Regions from separate parts of the Mesorhizobium silamurunense genome, predicted to be linked through region 3. Evidence: riboswitches for the same ligand, from Rfam matches in the RefSeq annotation. Region 3 holds a riboswitch; each other region holds the start of a gene.
The links. A riboswitch is a leader RNA that binds a small molecule or an ion and turns the genes downstream of it on or off. The one in region 3 is predicted to bind cobalamin.

Region 1 (7,893 bases), on a different contig from region 3:
TGCGCGCAAAGATGCTGGCGGTGAAGACGAGCTGGCAGCGCTTCGGCCGCCCGGCCGGCATGTACACCGAGCTGGAGGACCGTCACGGCATACATGGCGGTGATGTCGAGACCTCGCTGATGCTGCATTTCCGGCCCGATCTCGTCGACATGGGCAAGGCCGACAGTTTCGTCTCGAATGTCGGCCGCGCCGAAAAGGAATTCGCCCTGCTGCGCCACACCGGAACGCATGCCTTCGCCTGGATCGCCAGCGACCTCAACGCCAACGGCGTGGTCGGCGACGCCAGCCTCGCCACGGCTGAGAAGGGCCGGCTGACCGCTGAGCATCAGGCGGATGGATTTGTCAGCCTTGTCAGGGATGTTCGTAAGGCGAAGCTTGCGGACTGGCTGCTTTAAGCCTGGATATCCAGCTCGAAGGGCGTCCCTTCAAACGCGTCGGCGCCGCGCCCGATCGCTTCGATCGCCGCGATCATGCGGCCGTCGCGCCCGAGCAAGGTGTCGGCCACCGCAATCAGCCGTGGATTGGGGGTCGCCGTCGGCGAGAGAAAGCGCAGCGTCTTGGCCAGCTCCGCTTCGTCGCGCTTGGGCGCCAGCGCCGCCGCGATGATGTAGGCCGAAGCGGTTGAGCGGCTGATGCCGGCATAGCAGTGCACGACCAGCGGCTTTGCCCGGTCCCAGCGATAGGCGAAGTCGAGCAGCGCACGCACATGCTCCTCGCCCGGCATGGTCATTCCTTCCTGCGCGACGGCGATGTCGTGCATGACCAGGTGCAGATGGTTTTCGGCCAGGATGGAGGCCGGGCGCGTCACTTCGGTGCCGGCGGCGAGCAGCGACAACAAGCGCTCCGCGCCGGTCCTCGACACCGTTTCCTCGACCTTCGACAGCGAACAGACATGGATCATCTTCCGGACTCCTTGCCCATATCCTTGCGCCGCTCGGCCCAGGCGGCAAGCGCGCTTTCGAGACGCTGCCATTCGGCCTCGCTGCCCGGGAGGCCGGCTCGCAAGACTTGTGGCCGGTCGGCAAAATGACGAAGCAGGATGCCGCGCTCGCCAAGCGCGGAAAACAAGGATTGAGCATCAGGCAAGGACAAATAGCGGAACAAACTGGTGCCGCCAGCGACCGGAACCTCGAATCGAGCAAGCAGCGCGTCCAGGCGCATGGCATCGCCTGCCAGGCGCTGTCGCACCTCGCCTAGCCACTTGGTGTCCGCCAACGCGCGGATGCCGTATTCGAGCGCAGGTCCGGCAACAGCCCACGGCCCAAGCTGCGCGTCCAGCCGCTCGACCGTCAGCGTGTCGGCAAGCGCGAAGCCGAGCCTGACGCCGGCAAGGCCGAAGAACTTGCCGAAGGAGCGCAGCACCACGATGCTGCCCTCCCCGACATCGCCGGCCAGGCTGTGCTCAATCGGGCCAACATCCATGAAGGCTTCGTCGACGACCAGCAGGCCGCCCTTCGCGCGAAGCCGCGCGGCGAGATCGAGCAATCGATCCCTCTCGATCACTTGCCCATCCGGATTGTTCGGGTTGACCAGCACGGCAAGGTCCGCGCCCGCCAAGGCGTCGAAATCGCGCACATCCGCAACCGCATGGCCCGCGATCGCGGCGGCCCGGGCGTGCTCGGCATAGGTCGGACCGAGCACCAGCGCCTTGCCGGGCCTCACCAGCGAAGCGACGCGCGGCAAGAGGATCTGCGTGCCGGGCGCTGCCACGACATGCGCCGCCGACGGCGCGCCATAGGCTCTGGCCGCAATTTCGGCCAATTCGCGCAGCCGTCCTGTCTCCGGCAATCGGGTCAGGGCGGTGGCGGGCAGATCGAAAAGCGGATAGGAGTGCGGATTGATACCTGTCGAGAGATCAACGAAAGGCTGTGGCGCATGAGGAAAGAGAGCGCTTGCCCGCCCAAGGCTGCCGCCGTGATCAACCGCTGCAATCGCTCCGCCTAGAAGCTTCATGTCGATTCTGATCGCTTTCCTGTCACTCGCCGTTGAACGCGTCCTTGGCTATCCGGACTGGCTGTTTAACGCCATCGGCCATCCGGTAACCTGGATCGGCAGGCTGATATCCTTTCTCGATCGCAGGCTCAACCGCGCCACCGATTCCGACGAATTGCGTCGCCGTCGCGGCGTCCAGGCCCTTCTGGTCATCTTGCTGGTGCCGGCCGCCATCGGCCTGACGCTGCATTTCCTGCTCTGGCTGATCTTCCCCTCGGGCCTGGTTATCGCGGCTATCCTCGGCTCTTCGCTGTTGTCGCAGAAGAGCCTCGCCGAACATGTCGAGGATGTCGCCGATGCGCTGGAGACCGGCGGCCTGACGCTCGGCCGCATCGCCGTTTCGCGCATCGTCGGCCGCGATCCGGAAAAGCTCGACAAGGCGGGCATCGCCCGCGCCGCGATCGAAAGCCTGGCCGAGAATTTCTCCGACGGTATCGTCGCGCCCGCCATCTGGACCGGCATAGGCGGGCTGGCCGGCGGCGTGGCGTACAAGGCGGCCAACACCGCTGATTCGATGATCGGTCATCGTACGCCGAAACATGAGGCCTTCGGCCGCGCCGCCGCACGATTCGACGATCTGATCAACCTGCCGGCCTCGCGGCTCACCGGCCTGCTGATCGTGCTCGCGGCCTTCCTGGTCAAGGGCGCCGATCCTCGCAATGCCTGGCAGGTGATGCGGCGCGACGCGAAGAAACACCGTTCGCCCAATGCCGGCTGGCCGGAAGCCGCCATGGCCGGTGCCCTGGGTTTGGTGCTGGCCGGGCCGCGCAGCTACGGCGGCGAGGTCGTTGAGGACGCCTTCATGGGCGAAGGTGGCCGCAGTGAGGCCGAGAGCACCGACATAAGGCAGGCGTTGAAGCTCTACCGGGTCGCCGACTGGCTGCTGATCGGCCTGGTCGGGATCCTGTCGGCGATCGTGATTTATCTGACCATTTTGATCGGCGGCTAACGCGCTGACGCGATTTTACCACGAGACGCGGACTTCCTTCGCGGCGGGATCCGCAGCGGCGCCAAATCTTTTGATCGCGTAGCCGCCAGCGGCAACGGGTGAAGATTTCAGCACCGGCTCAATCACATGGAAAAGCTTCTCGGCGTCCGGCCCGTACAAATAGAGGGTGCAATTGCCCCCGCCGAATTCATCGCCATCAAATTCGCCGACACCCGCATCTGAAACGACTTGGTTCAATCGATCTTCTAGAACTTGAACCGATTGCCGCTCTTGCGGTGCTCCAACCTGACCCCCACTCAGAAGAAGATAGACAATCACCGCTTGTTCCAACGGGCGTCTCCCAACGTACGCAGCTAAAATTCGATGCCCTGCTGTGCCTTAACCCCGGCCGAGAAATGGTGCTTGGTCAGCCCCATTTCGGTGACGAGGTCGGCTGCCTCGATTAGCAGCGGCTTAGCGTTGCGACCGGTGACGATGACATGCAGATCGTCTCTGCGACCCTTCAGTGCGGCGACCACTTTTTCCAGATCGAGATAGTCGTAGCGCAGGGCGATGTTGAGCTCGTCGAGTACCACGAGGCTGATCGACGGATCGGCCATCAGTTCAAGCGCTTTCCCCCAGGCCGCTTCGGCGGCGGCGATGTCGCGCTTCAGATCCTGGGTTTCCCAGGTGAATCCCTCGCCCATCGCATGCCAGACGACGCGGTCGCCGAAATCGGCGAAGGCGTCCTTCTCGCCGGTGTGCCATTTGCCCTTGATGAACTGGACGACGCCGACGCGCTTGCCGTAGCCGAGCATCCTCAGCGCCAAGCCGAAGGCCGCCGTGGTCTTGCCCTTGCCCGGTCCGGTGTTGACGATCAGCAGTCCTTTCTCGATCGTCTTGCCGGCCACCTCGGCGTCCTGCACCGCCTTGCGCTTGGCCATCTTGGCGCGATGGCGCTCGGCGTCCCTTTCATCAATGGTCTTGTCATCGATTTCGGCCATGTCACTTCACCTTGAGCGGCAGCCCCGCCACCATCATCAGCACGCTGTCGGCGACGGCTGCGACCTGCTGGTTAAGCCGGCCGGCAGCGTCGCGGAACCGGCGCGCCAGCGCGTTGTCCGGCACGATGCCGAGCCCGACTTCATTCGACACCACGAACCAAGGCCCGCGCGGCCGCGACAGCACGTCCGAGAGCCGCCGGCACTCGGCCTCGACGTCGTTTCCAGCCAGCATATGATTGGTCAGCCACAATGTCAGGCAATCGATCACCACCGGCTGGTGGTCGGGCAAGGCCTCGATCGCGCCGACCAGGTCGAGCGGCGCATCGACGGTGACCCAGCCCTCGCCTCGCCGCGAGCGATGCAGCGCGATGCGCTCGCGCATCTCGTCGTCATAGGCTTGCGCGGTGGCGATGTAGATCCAGGGCGACGGGCCTGCCGTCGCCAGGGTCTCGGCATGCGCGCTCTTGCCCGAGCGCGCACCGCCGACGATGAAGGTCAGACGACCCTCGGCGCGATCAGGCAAAGCTGTCGCGCAGGCTGGTCGCCGTGCCGGCGAAGCGGCCGCGCACCACGCCGACGACAGCCCCAAGCACCAGCCAGAACACCAGATCGGTGAGCGTCACCGCCACCACGAACTGGTGATGCAGCCCTTCGGGAATCGCCGTTTCGAAGCTGTCCGGCTGCGGCGCGCCGACAATATGCGGCGCCACGATCAACGCCACGGCGAGGATCGCCAGCGGCAGCGATTTGCGGAAGGCGATCAGTCCGAGACCGATCGCGGTCGCGGCCACTGTCGAAATCCACCAGATCTGGCGCGGCAGGAGCTCGGCCGCCGGCATTGCCGGCAGTTCAGGCGGCAGGCCGAGGCCGGGCGCCAACGTGAACACCGCAAAGCCGGCAAGGCCCCAGAACACGCCCTGGCGCCAGTTGCCGATGCCGCCGGCAAATTCGGAGACCGCGACTAGGATCAGCGCGAAGCCGATGCCGGTGACGATGTTGGCGACGACGTTGAAGGCGAAGCGCTCGTAGCCGTCGGCCGGCGCCCAGCCTTCGTCCTCGGACGGGGCAGCCGCTTCGGCAGGCGCCGGAGCCGCGCTGCTCATCGCGTTGTCCGCGGGAGCGGCCGAACTCATCGCATTGTTGTTTGTGCTGACGGCGGCATGATCTTGGTGATGACCGCCGCCGGCTTTTTCATAGACTTCCGCCTTGAGGATCAGCGGCACGGTCGCATAGGCCTGCATGCAGGCGAGCACGATGCCCGCCACAAGCCCCGCGATCGCCGCGACGAACACGACGTTGCGAAACAGATTCATGATGTCAGGCCTTGCTTAGTGGCAGGGAAAAGCCATCGAGTGGCGATAGTCGTGCGCAGCGTTGTGGACCGCATCGATGTGCGAGAAGCCGACAAAGCCGACGACGAAAACGCCGAGCAGCGCGGCCAAGGCCAACTGCAGGACGCGCGACTGCGAGGAGACGGAGGCGCCGAGGGAGACGGAAGCGGTATTCATATCCTGTCCTTTCGCCCTCCACCCGAGGGCATAGAAGTCAACTTTCCCGTCGCCGGCAGGTCTCCTGGCTCGCGGATCCGCGCCCTTCCCCACCTTCCCGAGGAGAACCCTCAGTGGTTTATGGAGAGGACTACCGCACACAGTTGCGGGGGCAGCCACGGCTTTGGGCGAAAAAATCGTCCTCACCGCATTCCCTCTTGGCTCCAAAAACGGAACCGACGACGCGATCGACTATAGGCAGAATCGTCGCGCCCGGCAAACCAAATTCCGTCACGCCGGAGCGCGATTGCGGCATGGATTCGCGCGCTAGGAGGCGGCGATCCTTTCGGCGACAAGCTGCTGCAGCCGCCACAAATGGCGGTCGTGAATGCCGCGCGCTTCGAGATTCTTGACGGTGTTGTAGAGATAGTCGGCACCTGAACCCCAATGGCCGCAGGACGTCGCAAGCCTTTCCACCACCTCGCTTTCACCAAGCGGCCCGGCATAGGTCGTGCCCTTGCGATTGATGACGAAGGCGAGTGCTTTCAACGGCCCCTTGTCGGTTGCAAGCTGCAGCAGGCGGGGATGGTAGCTGGTCGGCTTCAGCGTCATTTCGCGACGGAAAAGCTTGTCCAGCGCCTGCCGGCGGTCGCCACCGTTCAGGCGGAAAGCGACGCCCTTGCATTGGCCGCCACGATCCAGCGCCATCATCAGGCCCGGACTCTGTTTGGTACCGCGCCAGCGGGTCATCTTCATGCAGAAAGAGCGATGCCAGCCGCGCGCCACGGCGACCCGCTCCTCGACATGTTCAATTTCGGGTTTCCAGATCAGCGAGCCATACCCGAACAGCCAGAGCGGCTCGACTGCGGGAAGCTCAGCCTCGAATGCATCGAACATGGTTTCATAGTCGCTGTCGGAGAGATGCTGCGCTTCAGGATCGGGTCCGGAGTCCTCGACAACCCGATAACAGCGGGCGACCAGTTCCTCGGTAAGCGACATCGTTCTTGCTGCCATGCGGTGCACCTTCGGCGGCCGGCGAATCCACCGGCGATGACGAACCGAGCTTAAGTTTCTCGCGCAAGCGCCACAATGCGGAAGACCAGCCAGCCCGTTGATCAAAACGGCTTCGGCAGATAGCGCCAGGTGAAGAAGCCGCAGAAGGCGGCCAGTATGCCGAGCGTGACGAAGACCGAGCCGAGGCCGAAGAAGGAGAGCACAACCGAATAGACCAGCGGCGGCGTCAGCTCGGAAAAGTCGAGATAGGTGCGGTAGACCGCCGCCATCTGTGCCCGTTCATAGGAGCGCACAGAGCGCATGAAGGCGGTCGAGCCTAGCGCGTCGAGCGCAATCGTAAAGAGCGCGCCGCAGAGCAGGAAGGCGGCCGTGAGCAGCGGCGCGGCCACGCCGACGCCGCCCGCCGCAAAAAGCATCGCCGCCATGGCGAAATAGGCGAAGGTCATGGTCCGGCGGCCGCCGAAGCGCTTTCCGGCCTTGCCCCAGAAGATCGCCATGTGCCTGCCGAAACCAGAAGCCCGCCGGCTACCTTGCCCTCGCCGGTGATCACCATGAAGAGCGGGCCGTAGACGAAGAATGTCGTCCAGAAGCAGGAGCGGCCGAAGGCGATCAGCCAGGCGAGACGCAGCCGCGGCTGCGCGATGAAGCGGCCAATATTGGCGAGCGGATTGGCCGGACGGCTCTTGCCAGGGCGGATCGACGGGTTGTCGCCCAGCCGATAGGTCCAGAACAGCGCGAGTAGCGCCAGCGCGAAGGCCACGACCGCGCCATGCGCGGCATAGATGCCGAAGCGGGTGTAGAGGAAGATGCCGAGCGTCGGCCCGCCGGTCCAGGCGAACATCGACCACGCCATGCGCAGCGACTCCGCCTGCATGAAGTCGGCCTTGCGGATGTGGTCCATGATGTAGAGGTTGAGCGTGATCGACAGAGCGCTCGCCCCCATGACGCGGCAGAGCATGCCGGCGAGTTGTCCCGTCAGCGTGTGGGTGACGAAGAATACCGAGCCGAGCGCCAGCATCAGGCAGCCGACCGTATAGACCCATCGCCGGGCGAAGCGGCGGATCAGCATCGGCATGAACAGCGTCACCGAAAGCCCGAGTAGCGACACGATGGTATAGAGGATCGAGACGATCTGCTCGTTGTGCAGGATCTCGTAGGCCTGGATCGGGATGACGCTGGAGATTGTGGCGCGAGCGAAGGATTCGACCGCATAGAGCGAGGCGAAGGTGCGCGCATCGGCGGGCCTCAGAGCCGGAAGCCAGATCGGATGGCGCACATGGGTGGACATCGGCCCTCCGAAAGTGAATCGCTCGCCAATCTGGCCGGACCAGTGGCGGACCGGTAGCAGGAAACCGACTCCGAAAAGCCGAAAAGCGAAGCCGGTCAAAGGCTTTCCACCGCTGGCCTAAAGCGGCTTGCCGTGCCGCCGGAATGGCAGCCGCCGATCCACCCTCTGTTGTTCGCCCGA
Region 2 (7,893 bases), on a different contig from region 3:
CGTCCTTGGATTCGGCGGCTCCGACGAAGCCGACCGGCATGCCGATGATCGCCGCCGGCTTCGGCGCGCCGTCGCGCAATTTTTCCAGCAGATAGAAGAGCGCGGTCGGCGCGTTGCCGATGGCCACGACCGACCCGGCCATGCGCTCGCCCCAGAGGTCGATCGCTGCGGCGGAGCGCGTGTTGCCGATCGTCTTGGCGATCTCGGCCGTGCGCGGATCGCGCAGCGTGCAGATCACCTCATTGCCGGCCGGCAGCCGCGCGCGGGTGACGCCATGAGCGACCATCTCGGCATCGCAGAAGATCGGCGCGCCGGTGGCAAGCGCGGTCCGGGCGGCGGCAACGAAATTGCTGGAGAAGACGAAATGGCCTGCGGCCTCGACCTGACCGCAGGCATGGATCATGCGGATCGCGACATCGGCTTCGGCCTCGGAGAAGCGCGACAGGTCCGCCTCGGCGCGGATGATGGCGAAAGAGCGCTCGTAGATCGCCATCCCGTCATGGATATAGTCGTAGGCGGCCATTCCTTAGTTCCGTCGATAGAGTTCGGCGACGCCGGCAAGCCTTGCCAGGCAGGCGGCAACGGTTTCGCCCTGATGTCTTTGCGCGCGCACCGCGGCAAGGATGCCGCCGACCCCGCGCGCGGCGTCATAGCCCGGCCTGTATCCGGCAGGAAGGGCCTTTGCCGTCCCGTCCACGACAAGTCCGGCTCCGTTTTCGTCGCCGACCAGGGTCAGTGTCGCCGGGCCGGGATGCGCGCAGCCCTTGGCGCAGCCGGAAATGTGGAGCGTGAGCGAGGTGTCAAGGAGGTCGGCGCTTTCGGTCGCGATCGTCTCGGCGATGGCGCGGGTGGCGATGCGGCCGGAGGCGCAGGCCGGCGTGCCGGGACAGGCGGCGATGCGGGTGCGCGGGTCAGTGGGGGAGGTGACAAAGCCGAGGGCGGCGGCGGAGGATTGGAGATTGGGATAGGCGGCGAGGCCGAGAAAGAGCAGGGCGCGGCCGGGTGCTAGGCGGATTTCGGTTACGCCAAGTTCCGACGCCTTTGTGGCAAGCTCGATGAGACTCTGTGCCGGCATGCTACCGAAGGGCAGGCCGAGGCCGAGGGCATGGCCGGTGTTCAAGTCGAAAAGGCCAATCGGCGGGCGAGGCCGCTCTACGGCGCCCCCCTCTGTCCTGCCGGACATCTCCCCCACAAGGCCCACTTGGGGGGAGATCAGGCCGGCGCCGCCGGTTTCGCCAATTTCCAACGCCGAAAGTGAAGAGCCGGCGACGAAGCTGCTGATCTCCCCCCTTGTGGGGGAGATATCCGGCAGGACAGAGGGGGGCGCGAAGGAACGCCAGCCTGCGAGAGACGCCAACTGCCGCTCCGACAAATCGCGCGTATGCGCCTCTCGGCCTTTTTCTGCGACCATCCTAAGCGCAGCCACCGCGATGTCGCGGGCAGCATCGGCATCGACCGTTGTGAGCGCCTTCGCACTCCGGCCATTACCGCTAGCCGACACGCGCCAGAAAACCTCGCCGTTGGCCTGCACCGCCTTCAGCCGCACATCGGCCGTGACCGCATCCAACGTCAGTTGCCCACCGCCGTCGACAACCACCGACACTTTTGGCCCCAGCCTTGCCGTCAGCCCTGCCTCTTCAATCGCGGCCCGGATCCGCTCAGCCAGCGGTCGCGGGTCGGCGATCTCCTGCGGGTCGATGCCTGCCAGCGGCCCAGTCTCAACGGGCACGCCGCTGCGCACCGCGATGCCCAGCGTATCGACTTCCGCCACCAGCAGCCGCGCGCTTTCCGGTGTCAGGCCGCGGATCTGCAGGCTGGCGCGCGCAGTCACCTCCATGATGCCGTTGCCGTGGCGCAAGGCGGATTCGCAGAGTCCGATCAGCGACTTCGGCGTAAGTCCTCCAGCGACCGGATTGAGCCGCACCAGCAGCCCGTCGCCGGTCTGCATCGGCGCGCTGAGGGCAGGGCAGGCGCCGCGGCGCGAGAACGCGTTCATGCCGCCACCCCGCTTGCCTGGGCCTCGGCGATCAAGGCGGCGAGGTCGTCGTCAATGGAATTGCGCAGCGGGTGCCAGAGGCCGCGCCGCCGCGCCGAGAGGAACCGCTCGGCAATGACCTTTGCCGCAGCCGGATTCTCGCGCAGGAGGAAGGCGCGGACTTCCGCGTCGCCAAGATAGGCGTCATGCACGGCCTCGATCAGCGCGCCCGATATGGCGTGGGTGGTCTCGGCAAAGCCGACGAGACGGTCGACCGTCTCGGCGAATTCCGATGCGCCGCGCGGGCCGTGGCGCATCTGGCCGGCGATGAACCGCGGATTGACGGCGCGCGCCCGCACCACTCTAGCTACCGCTTCGCTGACAGAGCGCGGCTTGGGCTTCTTCGGATCGGTCGTGTCGAGCACGATGACGTCGGCATTCCGGCCGAGCTCGGCGAGCGCCGCCGAAAACCCGCCGATGAAGGCGACATCGGCCGAGCCTTCGAGGATGTCGCGGCCAGGGTCGTCGCCGGTATGGACGAGCAGCTCCGCTTCGGCGATGCGGCCCTCGAAGGCGCCGGGCGCCGAGACCGCTTCGCCGTCGGCGCCGCCATAGGCATGCGAGGTGGCGTCGAGATAGGCACGGCCGATCTCCTCACGCGCGCCCCATTCGCCGCGCGACAGCAATTCCTCGACGCCGGCGCCGTAGGTGCCGGGCGAGGTGCCGAAAATGCGGGGGCCGACCTTGCCCTGGGCGCGGGTCGCGGCGGCGAGGGGATTTTCGGTATCGTCCTCATCGCGGCTGGCAACCGCATTGGCGGCAGCATCAATCAAAGCGATCTGGGTTGGGAACATGTCGCGGAACAGGCCGGAGATGCGCCAGGTGACGTCGACGCGCGGGCGGCCGAGCGCTGCCGGCGGCAGCACCTCGATGCCGGTGACGCGGCCCGTTGCGGCATCCCATTGCGGCCGGCACCCCATCAGCGCCAGACCTTGCGCGATTTCCTCGCCGCCGGTGCGCAGCGAAGCCGAGCCCCAGAGGTCGGTGACCAGCGAGCGCGGCCAGTCGCCATGGTTTTGCATGTAGCTGCGCACCACTTCTTCTGCCGCTGCCTGGCCGAGGTCGTAGGCGGTCGGAGTCGGCATTGTGCGCGGATCGGAGGTAAACAGGTTACGGCCGGTCGGCAGCACGTCGGAGCGGCCGCGCGCCGGCGCGCCGGCGGGGCCGGCCTTGATGTGGCGGCCGTCGAGAGCGGCGAGCAGGGCAGCCTTTTCGGCCTCGGCGCTTTGCCGGCGCAGCGGATCGGCTTCGTCTTCCGGCGCGCGGCCATAGACATGCAGCCCGTCCTTGACGGCAAAATCCTTGAGGTCGCAGAGCCAGGCGTCGATGCGGCGCAGCGCTTCGTCCGGCGCGTCGGTGCCGGCAACGCCGGCCTCGGCCGCCAGGCCGGACTTCTGCGCGGTCTCGACGATGAGCCTGGCCAGCCGATCGCGGCGACGGCGGTCGAGTCCGTCGGCCTGGGCATACTCGTCGACCAGCCGCTCGAGCCTCTGTTGCGCTTCGTCGAGGCCGGCGCCGGTCAATGGCGGCGGCAGATGGCCGAGCGTGACGGCCGAAAGGCGGCGCTTGGCCTGCGCCGCCTCGCCGGGATTGGAGACGATGAACGGATAGACGACAGGCAGCGCGCCGGTGACGATCTCGGGAAAGCATGTATCGGAGAGGGCAACCGTCTTGCCCGGCAGCCATTCCAGAGTGCCGTGCGCGCCGACATGGATGATAGCGTGCACGCCGAGCGATTTCTGCAGCCAGAGGCCGAAGGCGATCAGTTCGTGGCGCGGAGGCAGAGTCGGGTCGTGGTAGTCGGCGCGGCGGTCGGCGGGGCGGCCGCGGTCGGGAGCCAGCGCCACGGTGACGTTGCCGAAGGTCGCGGCGCGGAAGGGGAAGCCTGGCGAGGTCGGCGCTTGAGCCTCGCGCAACCCTATCGCGTCTTCTGCCTTACTCCACGCGGCCTCTACCGCAGCTACAGCAGCCTTCGGCAATTCAGTTGAAAAGGAGAGATAGTCGTCAAGCCCCACCGAATGGCCGGAAGTTTCCAACGCATCCAGCAATTCGCGCGGCGATTGCGGTATCCCCTCAACGGAGTAGCCCTGTTCCTTCAGGTCATGCAGCATGGCGAGCACGCTGGACGGCACATCCAGGCCGACAGCATAGCCGGTCCGCCCTGGCGCGCTCGGGTAATCCGGGATCAGGATCGCCAGTTTGCGCCTGGCCCGCTCGGTCCGTTGCAAGCGAATGAAGCCCGCGATGCGCTTGGCGACCTGCCCGACGCGGTCGGCTTCGGGCCGGTTGGCGAAGGCGCGGAAGGCGAGCGCCGGATCGGTCTCGATCTCGCCCTTGAAGGAGATTGCGCCGGCCAGGATGCGGCCGTCGAGTTCGGGCAACACGACATGCATGGCAAGATCGGCCGGCGCCAGGCCGCGCTGGTTCTTCTCCCAGACCTCGCGCCGCGTCGTGGCGACGATGACCTGGAAGACGGGCACGCCGGCGCGGTCGAAGAGCGTTTCGGCGCCCGGCTCGGCGCCTGAGGCGAAGGCGGTGGCGCTGACGATGGCCGACGGGTTCAGCGAGGCGAGGGCGGTTTCGACGAAGGCCAGAGACGCAGGATCCTTCAGGCTGGACACGAAGATCGGCATTGTCGTGAGGCCCTGCAGCCTCAAGGCTTCCGCGAGAGCGTCGATCGGCGCCACGTCTGCCGCAAGCAGCATTGAGCGGTAGAAGAGGATGGGGATGATAGGAGCGGTGTTTCCCTCCCCCTTGAGGGGAGGGTGGCCCGAAGGGCCGGGTGGGGTCACCTCGGCAGCGCTCGGCGTTTCTTGATGTCGGCGCGCGTCGCGGAGGACCCCACCCCCGGCCTGCGGCCGGACCCTCCCCTCAAGGGGGAGGGAGACCACACCGAGTCCCGGATGATAGTACCCAGCCTTCGGTACACTCACCGGCTCGGCCACGGCCGCTTCCGATCCCGCCAGCCGCGCCAGCCTCTTCACCAGCGCCGCCATGTTCGCCGGGCCGCCTTCGCGGAAATAGCCGAGCAAGGCGTCGAGCTCGGCGCGCGGCAGGGTCGAGCCTTCGATCAGGCGCTGGTCCTCGTCATGGCTTTCGCCGGGCAGCAGCGCCAGCTTGATGCCGCGTTCGCGCGCCACCGCCGCAAGCTGGTCGCAGCCGTAGCGCCACCAGTCATAGCCGCCGAGGATGCGGACCAGAACGACCCTGGCGTGGCGGGCGACGCTGTCGATCCAGAGGTCGACCGACATCGGATGCCTGAGGTCTCGCAGGGCTGCCAACCGCATCGACGGTAGTCGCTCCGCGTCCGCCTTCCAGGCGGCGGCCAGTCCGGCGAGGTCGCTGTCTGTGAAGGACAGGGCCACGACATCCGCAGGCGTCTGCCTGAGGTCGATCGGCTCGGCGAGGTCGTCGAGCGAAGCGGATGTCGTGGTGAGGATATGCATCGCTTTTCGGGTTTGCCTCAGCCGGCGAGGATACGTTCGATCGCAGGGCGGTTCAGCCCTTTGAGGCCGATGACGACGAGCCGCGAGCGGCGGTCGTCTTCCGCGGTCCAGGCGCGATCGTAATAGTGGTTGACGCGCGGGCCGACGGCCTGGAGCAGGAGCCGCATCGGCTTGCCGCCGACCTGGACGAAACCTTTGACGCGCAGCACGTTTTCCTGCTCGGCGGCGAGGGCGACGCGCTTGGCCAGCTCGTCCGGATTGGCGATCGACGGAATGTCGATGACGAAGGAGTCGAAATCGTCGTGCTCGTGGTCGAGCTCGTCGTCGTGATGGGTCTTTCGGTTCTCGATGTCGTCCTCGACCGCGAGGCCGAGGCCGAGCACCACGGACGGATCGACCTTGCCCTGCGCGGTCGGCACGACCTTTACGGCGCGCGCCACATGCTCGCCGATGACGGCGTTGGCGCGGGCCGCGCCGGCCGTGTCCATCAGGTCGCTCTTCGACAGGATGATGAGGTCGGCGCAGGCGATCTGGTCCTCGAACACCTCCTCGACCGGATCGTCATGGTCGAGCGAGCCGTCGGCGGCACGTTGCGCCTGCAGGGCGTCCATGTCGGAGGCGACGCGGCCATCGGCCAGCGCCGGGCCGTCGACCACGGCAATGACGCCATCGACCGTGACGCGGCTCTTCACGCTCGGCCACTGGAAGGCCTGGACCAGCGGCTTGGGCAAAGCGAGGCCGGAGGTTTCGATCAGGATGTGGTCGACTTTCGGCGTGCGCGACAGGATCTGGTCGAGCGCCGGCACGAAATCGTCGGCGACGGTGCAGCAGATGCAGCCATTGGCAAGCTCGACGATGTTTTCTTCAGGACATGTGTCGATGCCGCAGCCTTTGAGGATCTCGCCGTCGATGCCGACATCGCCGAACTCGTTGACGATGATCGCCAGCCGCTTGCCCTTGGCGTTTTCGAGCAGGTTGCGGATCAGCGTCGTCTTGCCGGCGCCGAGGAAGCCGGTGACGACGGTGCAGGGAACGCGGGAAACGGAACCATTCATGGTCAGTCCTTCAGGAGGTCGAGGGGAGGGATGCGGGCAACCAGGCCGCGCTTGAGGGAATCGGGCCGGCCGCGCCACGGGATCAGGCCATCGGTCGATGTGGCGAAGAGTTTTGCGCCGGCGACGAGGTCGGCGCCGCTGGTCGTGTCCAGGTCACCGAAAACGTAGCTCCAGCAGCCGTCGCGCAGCAGCGCTGCGCTCAAACGTCGCTTGCAATTGCCGAGGCATTCGACGGTGCGGATGTCGATATCCTGGCCCGAGGCCGCGCGGCGCGTGTCCTCGGCCAGCAGGGCGCCGGCGCGCGGCTGCGCGTCCGAACCGGTCTCGTCGCGGCAGGAGGAACAGACGATGACGGTGACGCCCGCCAGCATGTCCTCGGGTTCGGACGGGACGTCCGCTACGTTGGCCGGAAAACTGCCGTTGCGATCCAAAACCAGGCTCCTTGCCCGGAAAACCCGCCGGGCGATCGGATACTTTAAGTCTCAGACGGCAGGTCTCCTGGCTCGCGGGTCGTCACCTTGGCGCCGCCTTCCCGGGGACATCCCAGTGGTTTTCGGCTGAGGCTCGTCGCTTACAGTTGCGGGGACAGCCGCGGATTTGGAATTTTTGAATTCCGCACCGCATTCCCTCTTGGCTCCTCCCTTTGCCGGGAGAAGACCGTCTGCTTCGGATTTAGGCTTACAGGTGCAGGCCTGTCAACGCGTGGCTACGACACCCGGATGTCGGCCAGCGCCGGACCGAGGTCGCCGGCCGGTGTCACTTCAATGCTCTCCAGGCCAAGCCAGGCTTGCATCTGCTTCAACTCTTCTACCAATTGGGCTGCTGTTTCGGCCGGTGCGCCGGCCTCGGCATAGGCGGCGTGGACGCGAAGCACGCTGGCAGGCCGATCAGCTCGGAGATCGACTCGGGCGACGATCCGGTCGCCGAGCAGGAATGGCAGCACGTAATAGCCGTATTGGCGCTTTTCGGCCGGTGTGTAGATCTCGATGCGGTAGCGGAAGCCGAAGAGCTTTTCGGTCCGGGTGCGCTCGAAGACGACGGGATCGAACGGGGCGAGCAAGGCGCGCGCCTCTATCCGGCGCGGAATGCGCGCGTCCTTGTGGAGATAAACGGTCTTGTCCCAGTCCTCGACGCGCACCGGCAGCAGTTCGCCCATTTCGACCAGTTCCTCGATTCGGTCTTTCGTGTCGCCCGGCGCCAGGCGGAAATAATCGCGCAGGTCGCCATAGGTGGCGATGCCATGGGCGCGGGCGGAAATGCGCAGCAATTCGCGGTGGGCGTCCTCGACCGACGGTACCGGCAGGTCGAGCACCGCCTGCGGCAGCACGCGCTCCGGCAGGTCGTAGTAGCGTTCGAA
Region 3 (7,893 bases):
CGCCGATCTCATCGCCTACCGCCAGCGCAAGGAAACGCTGGTCGAGCGGGTCGCCTGCTCCGACATCGACACGCCCGGCGGCAAGGCGCAGGTCTTCACCTACACGCTGCCCTGGGATTCCATGCACCATGTCGCGGTCGTCTTCGGCGACATCCGCGACGGCGAGGAGGTACCGGTGCGGCTGCATTCGGAAGATGTCGTGACCGACGTCTTCGGCACCAGCCACCGGTTGGACGGCATCATGAAGGCGATGGGCGAGCGCAAGCGCGGCGTCATCGTCTATCTGCGCGAAGGTTCCGTCGGCGTCGCCCATCAGGAGCGCAATCGGCCGAAGAGCAGCGACCGCGAGGATCATGAGGAAGCGCGTCGGCGCGAAAACGAGTGGCGCGAGATCGGTCTCGGCGCCCAGATCCTCAAGGATTTGGGCATTTCCTCGATCAACCTGATCGCCTCGCGCGAGCGCCACTATGTCGGCCTCGAAGGTTTCGGCATCCACATCGCGAAGACCGAGATTCTGTAGGCGAAGCAAAAAGGCCGGCTGAAAGAGCTGGCCCTTTTTGTCATTCGGCCGGAATGACCGCTTCGCCGCGGTCCAGACCGCGGCGCGTCTGATCAACGGCGCCAGCAGCCAGGCCTCGCAGCGCATCGCCAATTCGAAAGACCCTGCGGCGACGTCGAAGGAGGCGATAGCGGCGTTCAAGCAACTGCTCGAAGGATTAAAAAGCAAGTAGCATCCGGCACGCGGTGCTCTAGGCAATCGCCTAAGTCGGCGCTGCCCCTCACCCTAACCTCTCCCCGTGAAGGACGGGCACGCTAGCGCCGGAGCGTGACCCTTCTCCCCGTCCTTCACGGGAGAAGGTGCCGGCAGGCGGATGAGGGCAGCACTGTCTTCAACAATTGTCCCCCGCTCAAAATCGCTCCGACATTGACAATGGCAAGGGTGAGCGCATCCTTCCCGGCCATTCTCTGAGGTGGGAGAGTCGGGGCCATGTGGGACTTCAGCATCGGCCGGTCGGTGTCCATCATGATGCGGACATGGCCGTTCATCGTCTTTCGCATGATCGTCTATTTCGGCATCACGGTCGCCTACATCATGGCGACCGGTACCGGCGCCAGTGTTGGCTATGGCGTCGGCCATATCTCGACCGACCCCGACGGGCCGATGTCGTTTGCCTTGTGGGGCGGGGTTGTCGGCTTCGGCGTCGTCTCGATCGCCCTCTACTGGATCCGCGAATACATCCTCTATGCCCTGAAGGCCGGTCACATCGCCGTCATGGTCCATCTTATCGACGGCCACGATGTTCCGGACGGCCAGGGCCAGATCGCCTATGCGCGCGAGGTGGTGACCAAGCGCTTCGCCGAGGCCAACATCCTTTTTGTCGTCGACCAGCTGGTGAAGGGCGCCATCCGCGCCATCACCGGCCTGATCGGCGGCATCGCGGCATTCCTGCCCATTCCGGGCTTGAGCGGCATCGTCAGCTTCATCAACACGGTCATCCGCCTGTCGCTGACCTATGTCGATGAGATCATCCTCGGCTACAACATCCGCATCAATTCGAACTCGCCTTTCGAGACCGCCAGGCAAGGCGTCGTGCTCTACGCGCAGAACGGCAAGCACATGGTCAAGAACGCCGTCTGGTTGGCGGTGATCATGTGGGGTGTGTCCTTCGTCATCTTCCTGCTGATGCTTGCCCCGGCAGCCGCCATCCTCTGGGTGATGCCGGGGCAACTCGCCGGCTGGGCCTTCGTGCTGGCCATTGTCTTCGCCTGGGCCTTCAAGGCGGCCTTCATCGAACCCTTCGCCATCGCTTCGCTGATGCAGGTCTATTTCGCCACCATCGAAGGCCAGGTTCCCAATCCGGAGTGGGATCGGCGCCTGGCCGAGACCTCGTCCAAGTTCAGGGAGCTGCGCGACAAGGCGCTGGGCTCCTTCGGCGGCTCGCGCTGGGATACGCCGCGGACTGCTTGATCAGCAGCCCCTTGACCACGAAGGCAGGCTGATCACGGCTTCACCATTTCGCCGGAACCAAGGCGGGCAATTGCCGATTTGAGCGGCGCCTCGCCGGCGCCGCAAAAGGTCTCGCTCATCACCAGGTCGCCCAGTGGCAGGCGCTTGCCCCAGCCATGCGCTTCGAGATCCGGCCTCGGCGCGAATTCCGAAACGCGGCCGACGCAAAGATAGGCGATCGGCGTGACATGTTCGGGAATCGACAACAGCCGCTTCAGCGCCTCGGTATCGATGATGCTCACCCAGCCGACGCCGACGCCTTCGGCGCGCGCCGCCAGCCAGAAATTCTGCACCGCGCAGACGGTGCTATAGAGGTCCATTTCCGGATTGTGCCAGCGCCCGAGCGGCGAGTCTTTTGACCGTTGCCGGTCGCAGGTGATGCAAAGATTGAGCGCGCTTTCGCAGATGCCTTCGAGCTTCAGCTTGCGGTAGAGCGCCTGCCGCTCCGCCTCGATCGCCGGCAATTCCTGCTCGCGCGCGGCCAGAAAAAGGTCGCGCACCCGCCGACGCCTTGCCGCATCGCGGATGACGATGAAATTCCACGGCTGCATGTAGCCGACGGACGGCGCGTGATGCGCTGCGGTGAGCAGCCGCGCCAGCACGCCATCGTCGAGATCGTCGGCAACGAAATGGCTGCGCACGTCACGCCTGGTGAACATTGCCCGGTAGACCGCGTCGCGCGCCAATTGGTCAAAGTCGTCGCCGCCGGCGGCGGCCATTCGTGCCTGCATCGCTTGTCCCCTTGCGATAAGCAGTCCTCCGCCTGACCATGCGGACGACCATGTCTGCCGGGCCGGTCTTCTGGCTCGGGATCTACCCGCATCCGGCGCCTTCCCGTCTTGGACAGTGGCTTTGCCGGCGCGGTCCCCCTCACAGCGTTGGGCACGCCACGGATTTCAACCGTGTTCCCGATTCTCCCGCGTCGCGGGCACCAGGCAGCGGCAGGACTCTATCGCGAAGCTTAAGCCGCGCCAATGCCGCCTGCGACACGATCGGGCGCGATTTTCCCCAATCATTCGGCGCTGAAACATGGCTATCCGGGTGACAGGTGCCTAGATTAGGCTCCATGACCACTCGTCTTTACACCCATCCGGTATTCCTGGAACACCTCACGCCGTCCGGTCATCCCGAGCGGCCCGACCGTTTGCGCGCCATCGAGCGCGTGCTGGACGACGAGGCTTTTTCGGCCCTCGACCGCGTCAAGGCGCCGGAAGGCGACGAGGCAACCATCCTCTATGCGCATCCGGAAGATTTTGTTGCCCGCGTCCGCGCGGCCATCCCCGCGAGCGGTATCGTCTCGATCGACGCCGACACCAGCGCCAGTCCGAAAAGCTGGCAGGCCGCGGTGACGGCGATCGGCGCCGCCAATGCGGCGATCGACGATGTCTTCGAAGGCCGCGCCGCCAATGTCTTCGTCGCCGCTCGCCCGCCCGGCCATCATGCCGAAAAGACGACGGCGATGGGCTTTTGCCTGTTCAACACCGCGGCGATCGCCGCCCGTCATGCACAGAAGAAGCACCAGGCCGATCGCGTCGCCATCGTCGACTGGGACGTGCATCACGGTAACGGCACGCAAGACATTTTCTGGGACGATCCGTCGGTGCTCTATTGCTCGACGCACCAGATGCCGCTTTACCCGGGCACCGGCGCCAAGAGCGAAACCGGCGCCGGCAACATCGTCAACGCGCCGCTCGCGCCGAGCACCGGCAGCGACACGTTCCGCGACGCCTTCCTGTCGCGCGTGCTGCCGTCGATCGACGCTTTCAAGCCGGACCTGATCATCATTTCCGCGGGGTTCGATGCGCACCATCGCGATCCGCTGGCCGAGATCAACCTGACCGAGGATGATTTCGACTGGGCGACCGGTCAGTTGATGGACCGCGCCGGGCGCCACAGCGGCAACCGGCTCGTCAGTCTGCTGGAGGGCGGCTACGATCTGCAGGGACTGGCATTTTCGGTCGCCGCCCATGTCGGGCGGCTGATGAAGGGATGAATTATGGCTGATGAAGCTAATCAAGACGTCAAGGCGATGAGCTTCGAACAGGCGCTCGATGCGCTGGAGAAGATCGTCGATGACCTGGAGCGCGGCGACGTTCCTCTCGACCAGTCGATCAAGATCTACGAGCGCGGCGAGGCGCTGAAAGCCCATTGCGACCGGCTGCTCAAGGCGGCAGAGGACAAGGTCGAGAAGATCAGGCTGTCGCGCGACGGCAAGCCGGTGGGAACGGAGCCGCTCGACGCTGAGTAAGGTGTGCTGATATTCAGGTGAGGACGGCCTGCAAATGGCGGTCTCCTGCGCTTCCGGTGCTCACGTACTTTAAGTACGCTCCGCTCCGGTTCTCGGAAGCCATCATTTTCGGCTCGGACTGACCTGAATCTCAACACACCTCGGTGATAGTCCCAACCGGCGGGGACACGAAAAGACAGGAGGCCTGCAAGCATGTGCCGAAACATCAAGACCCTGTTCAATTTCGATCCGCCGGCGACCAATGACGAGGTCCATGACGCGGCATTGCAGTTCGTGCGCAAGCTGAGCGGCTCGACAAAGCCCTCCAAGCGCAACGAGCATGCGTTCCACCACGCCGTCGAGGCGATCGCCGCAGCCGCGCGCGAGTTGCTGGACTCGCTGGAGACGACACAGGAGCCACGCAATCGCGAGGAAGAGGCCGCCAAGGCGAAGGCGAGATCCGCCCTCCGTTTCGCGTGAGGCCGATATGAGCTTCTTCCCGGGTAACGATCCTGAGGCCGGCGACGCGTTTGCCTGCGACCAGATCGAGTTGATGGTCATCCCCAACGCCAAGGACATTGGCGGTTTCGAGGTCCGCCGTGCCTTGCCGACGGCAAAGCGCCGGCTGGTCGGCCCGTTCATCTTTTTCGACCGCATGGGCCCGGCGATCCTGCGCGCCGGCCACGCGATCGACGTGCGCCCGCATCCGCATATCGGGCTTTCCACCGTCACCTATCTGTTCGACGGCAAGATCAGGCATCGCGATTCGCTCGGCACCGAAATGGTGATCGCACCCGGCGACGTGAACCTGATGACCGCCGGCCGCGGCATCGTCCATTCGGAGCGCACGCCGGAAGAATTGCGCGGTGCGCCGATGTCTGTCTCCGGCCTGCAGACCTGGCTGGCGCTGCCGGATAGCAAGGAAGAGATCGCTCCAGTGTTCGAGAACACGTCGGTGATCCGCCTGCCCGAGATCGACGCCGAAGGCGTCAGTGGCCGCGTCGTCATCGGCGAATTTTCCGGGCTGCGCTCGCCGGTCGCGACCGCCTCGGAGACGCTCTATGCCGATTTGCGGCTGGCGGCGGGCGCCAGCGTGAAAATCCCCGCCGATGCCGAGGAGCGCGCCATCTATACACTGGAGGGCGAGGTTTTTATCGCCGGCGACCGCTTCCCGGCCGAGCGGCTTCTGGTGTTCAAACCGGGCGAGGAGATCGTCGTTTCGTCCGAGCGCGGCGCGCATTTCATGCTGTTCGGCGGAGCATCGCTCGGCTCCAAGCGTTATATCTGGTGGAATTTTGTTTCGTCCTCGAAAGAACGCATCGAGCAGGCCAAGGAAGAATGGAAGACGGGCCGCTTCGATATCGTTCCTGGCGATGAGGAAGAATTCATTCCGCTGCCGGAAGGTTAGAGCAGGATGGACATCCTACGCCGCCGCGTCACTGACACGCATTTACATTCGTCCTCCGGCGGCATATTTCGCGCATGATCGAGGCGCATATTTGTGAAGGTTGGAGCAATTCCAGGAAAAGTGTGAAACGGTTTTCCGTCTGGAATTGCGTGAAAACAAAGAGACAGAGCGGTCCCGTGAAACGGTTAACCGCTCTGATGCAAGGTTAAGATTTCAGCAGGCCGCACCAGAGTGAACCCGAAACCCGACACGCCGCTTCTCGACAAGGTCCGCATTCCCGCGGATTTGCGGGCGCTTGACGAGAGCGAGCTGCCGCAGCTGGCGACGGAACTGCGCGCCGAGCTGATCGATGCCGTGTCGCACACCGGCGGCCATCTCGGCGCCGGGCTGGGCGTCGTCGAACTGACGGTCGCGCTGCACTATGTCTTCAACACGCCGCAAGACCGGCTGATCTGGGATGTCGGCCATCAGGCCTATCCGCACAAGATCCTGACCGGCCGCCGCGACCGCATCCGCACGCTTCGCCAGGAGGGCGGTCTCTCCGGCTTCACCCGGCGGGCCGAGAGCGAATACGACCCCTTCGGCGCCGCGCATTCCTCGACCTCGATTTCCGCCGGCCTCGGCATGGCCATGGGCCGCGACCTTTCGGGCGGCCGCAACAATGTCATCTCCGTCATCGGCGACGGCGCGATGTCCGCCGGCATGGCCTACGAGGCGATGAACAACGCCGGCGCGCTCAATGCCCGCCTCATCGTCATCCTCAATGACAACGACATGTCGATCGCCCCGCCGACCGGCGCGATGAGCGCCTACCTGGCCCGGCTCGCCTCCGGCAAGGCCTATCTCGGCCTGCGCGATTTCGGCAAGAAGCTGACCTCCTATCTCGGCAAGCGCGCCGACAATGCCATCACGCGCGCCGTCGAGCACGCGCGCGGCTATGTCACCGGCGGCACGCTGTTCGAGGAGATGGGCTTTTTCCACATCGGCCCGATCGACGGACACAATCTCGAGCACCTGATCCCGGTGCTGAAGAACGTTCGCGACAATGCCGACGGCCCGGTGCTGATCCATGTCGTGACCCAGAAGGGCAAGGGCTACGCGCCGGCCGAAGCCGCCGCCGACAAATATCACGGCGTCAACAAGTTCGACGTCATCACCGGCGCGCAGGCCAAGGCGCCGGCCAACGCGCCGAGCTACACCAAGGTTTTCGCCGAGAGCCTGATCCAGGAAGCGCGCGAGGATGACCGTATCGTGGCGATCACCGCCGCCATGCCGAGCGGCACCGGCCTCGATCTGTTCGGCGAGGTGTTCCCGACCAGGACCTTCGATGTCGGTATTGCCGAGCAGCATGCGGTGACCTTCGCCGCCGGGCTCGCCACCGAGGGCTACAAGCCCTTCGCCGCCATCTATTCGACCTTCCTGCAGCGTGCCTACGACCAGGTCGTGCATGACGTGGCGATCCAGAAGCTGCCGGTGCGTTTCCCGATCGACCGTGCCGGCTTCGTCGGCGCCGATGGCGCCACCCATTGCGGCGCCTTCGACACGACCTTCCTGGCCTCGCTGCCAGGCTTCGTCGTCATGGCAGCCGCCGACGAGGCCGAGCTTCGCCACATGGTGCGCACGGCAGCCGACTACGACGGCGGCCCGATCGCCTTCCGCTATCCGCGCGGCAACGGTGTCGGCGTCGACATGCCGGAACGCGGCTCGGTGCTCGAAATCGGCAAGGGCCGTATCCTCAAGGAAGGCACCAAGGTGGCGCTTCTGTCCTTCGGCACGCGGCTGCAGGACTGCCTGCTGGCGGCGGAAGAGCTCGGTGCCGCGGGCCTTTCCACCACCGTTGCCGACGCCCGCTTCGCCAAGCCGCTGGACGAGGATCTCGTCCGCCGCCTCGCGCGCTCGCACGAGGTTCTTGTGACGGTTGAGGAGGGCGCGGTCGGCGGCTTCGCCAGCCACGTGCTGCATTTCCTCGCCCATGAAGGCCTGCTGGAAAACGGCCTCAAGGTGCGCCCACTGATCTTGCCCGACGAGTTCACCGATCACGCCAAGCCGGAGAAGATGTATGCCGACGCGGGCCTCGACACGGCCGGCATCGTGCGCACGGTCTTCGCCGCCCTTGGCCACGGCGTGCAGGCGCAGCGCGCCTGATCCGAATTCTCAACGTGCTGAATCGGTTTGCCGGATTCGGAAGCAATTCCCAGCAAAAGTGTGCGGCGGTTTTGCGTCCGGAATTGCGTTAAATCAGAATCATAA

Region 1: it holds a riboswitch for cobalamin, as region 3 does, so the genes downstream of both, AU465_RS29020 (CbtB domain-containing protein) here and bluB (5,6-dimethylbenzimidazole synthase) in region 3, are expected to answer to the same signal.
Region 2: it holds a riboswitch for cobalamin, as region 3 does, so the genes downstream of both, AU465_RS07425 (DUF1636 family protein) here and bluB (5,6-dimethylbenzimidazole synthase) in region 3, are expected to answer to the same signal.

Annotation. Positions count from the first base shown of each region.
Region 1 covers NZ_LPVS01000098.1:4,829-12,721, reverse strand. Annotated here, with positions in the region: gene AU465_RS29060 (creatininase family protein) at 1-395, shown strand, start outside; gene AU465_RS29055 (tyrosine phosphatase family protein) at 392-901, opposite strand; gene cobD (threonine-phosphate decarboxylase CobD) at 898-1,953, opposite strand; gene cbiB (adenosylcobinamide-phosphate synthase CbiB) at 1,952-2,941, shown strand; gene AU465_RS29040 (hypothetical protein) at 2,957-3,271, opposite strand; gene cobO (cob(I)yrinic acid a,c-diamide adenosyltransferase) at 3,295-3,924, opposite strand; gene cobU (bifunctional adenosylcobinamide kinase/adenosylcobinamide-phosphate guanylyltransferase) at 3,926-4,447, opposite strand; gene AU465_RS29025 (CbtA family protein) at 4,440-5,237, opposite strand; gene AU465_RS29020 (CbtB domain-containing protein) at 5,253-5,432, opposite strand; cobalamin riboswitch at 5,470-5,667, opposite strand; gene AU465_RS29015 (gamma-glutamylcyclotransferase) at 5,739-6,425, opposite strand; partial or broken gene AU465_RS29010 (MFS transporter) at 6,527-7,713, opposite strand.
Region 2 covers NZ_LPVS01000029.1:28,208-36,100, reverse strand. Annotated here, with positions in the region: gene AU465_RS07445 (precorrin-8X methylmutase) at 1-523, opposite strand, end outside; gene cobG (precorrin-3B synthase) at 527-1,996, opposite strand; gene cobN (cobaltochelatase subunit CobN) at 1,993-5,481, opposite strand; gene cobW (cobalamin biosynthesis protein CobW) at 5,499-6,536, opposite strand; gene AU465_RS07425 (DUF1636 family protein) at 6,539-6,967, opposite strand; cobalamin riboswitch at 7,008-7,213, opposite strand; gene AU465_RS07420 (winged helix-turn-helix domain-containing protein) at 7,243-7,893, opposite strand, start outside.
Region 3 covers NZ_LPVS01000104.1:89,273-97,165, forward strand. Annotated here, with positions in the region: gene ribB (3,4-dihydroxy-2-butanone-4-phosphate synthase) at 1-520, shown strand, start outside; partial or broken gene AU465_RS36860 (TetR family C-terminal domain-containing protein) at 594-731, shown strand; gene AU465_RS31610 (hypothetical protein) at 989-1,969, shown strand; gene bluB (5,6-dimethylbenzimidazole synthase) at 2,002-2,739, opposite strand; cobalamin riboswitch at 2,783-2,959, opposite strand; gene AU465_RS31620 (histone deacetylase family protein) at 3,075-4,001, shown strand; gene AU465_RS31625 (exodeoxyribonuclease VII small subunit) at 4,005-4,256, shown strand; gene AU465_RS31630 (DUF2277 domain-containing protein) at 4,449-4,715, shown strand; gene AU465_RS31635 (pirin family protein) at 4,723-5,643, shown strand; gene dxs (1-deoxy-D-xylulose-5-phosphate synthase) at 5,875-7,788, shown strand.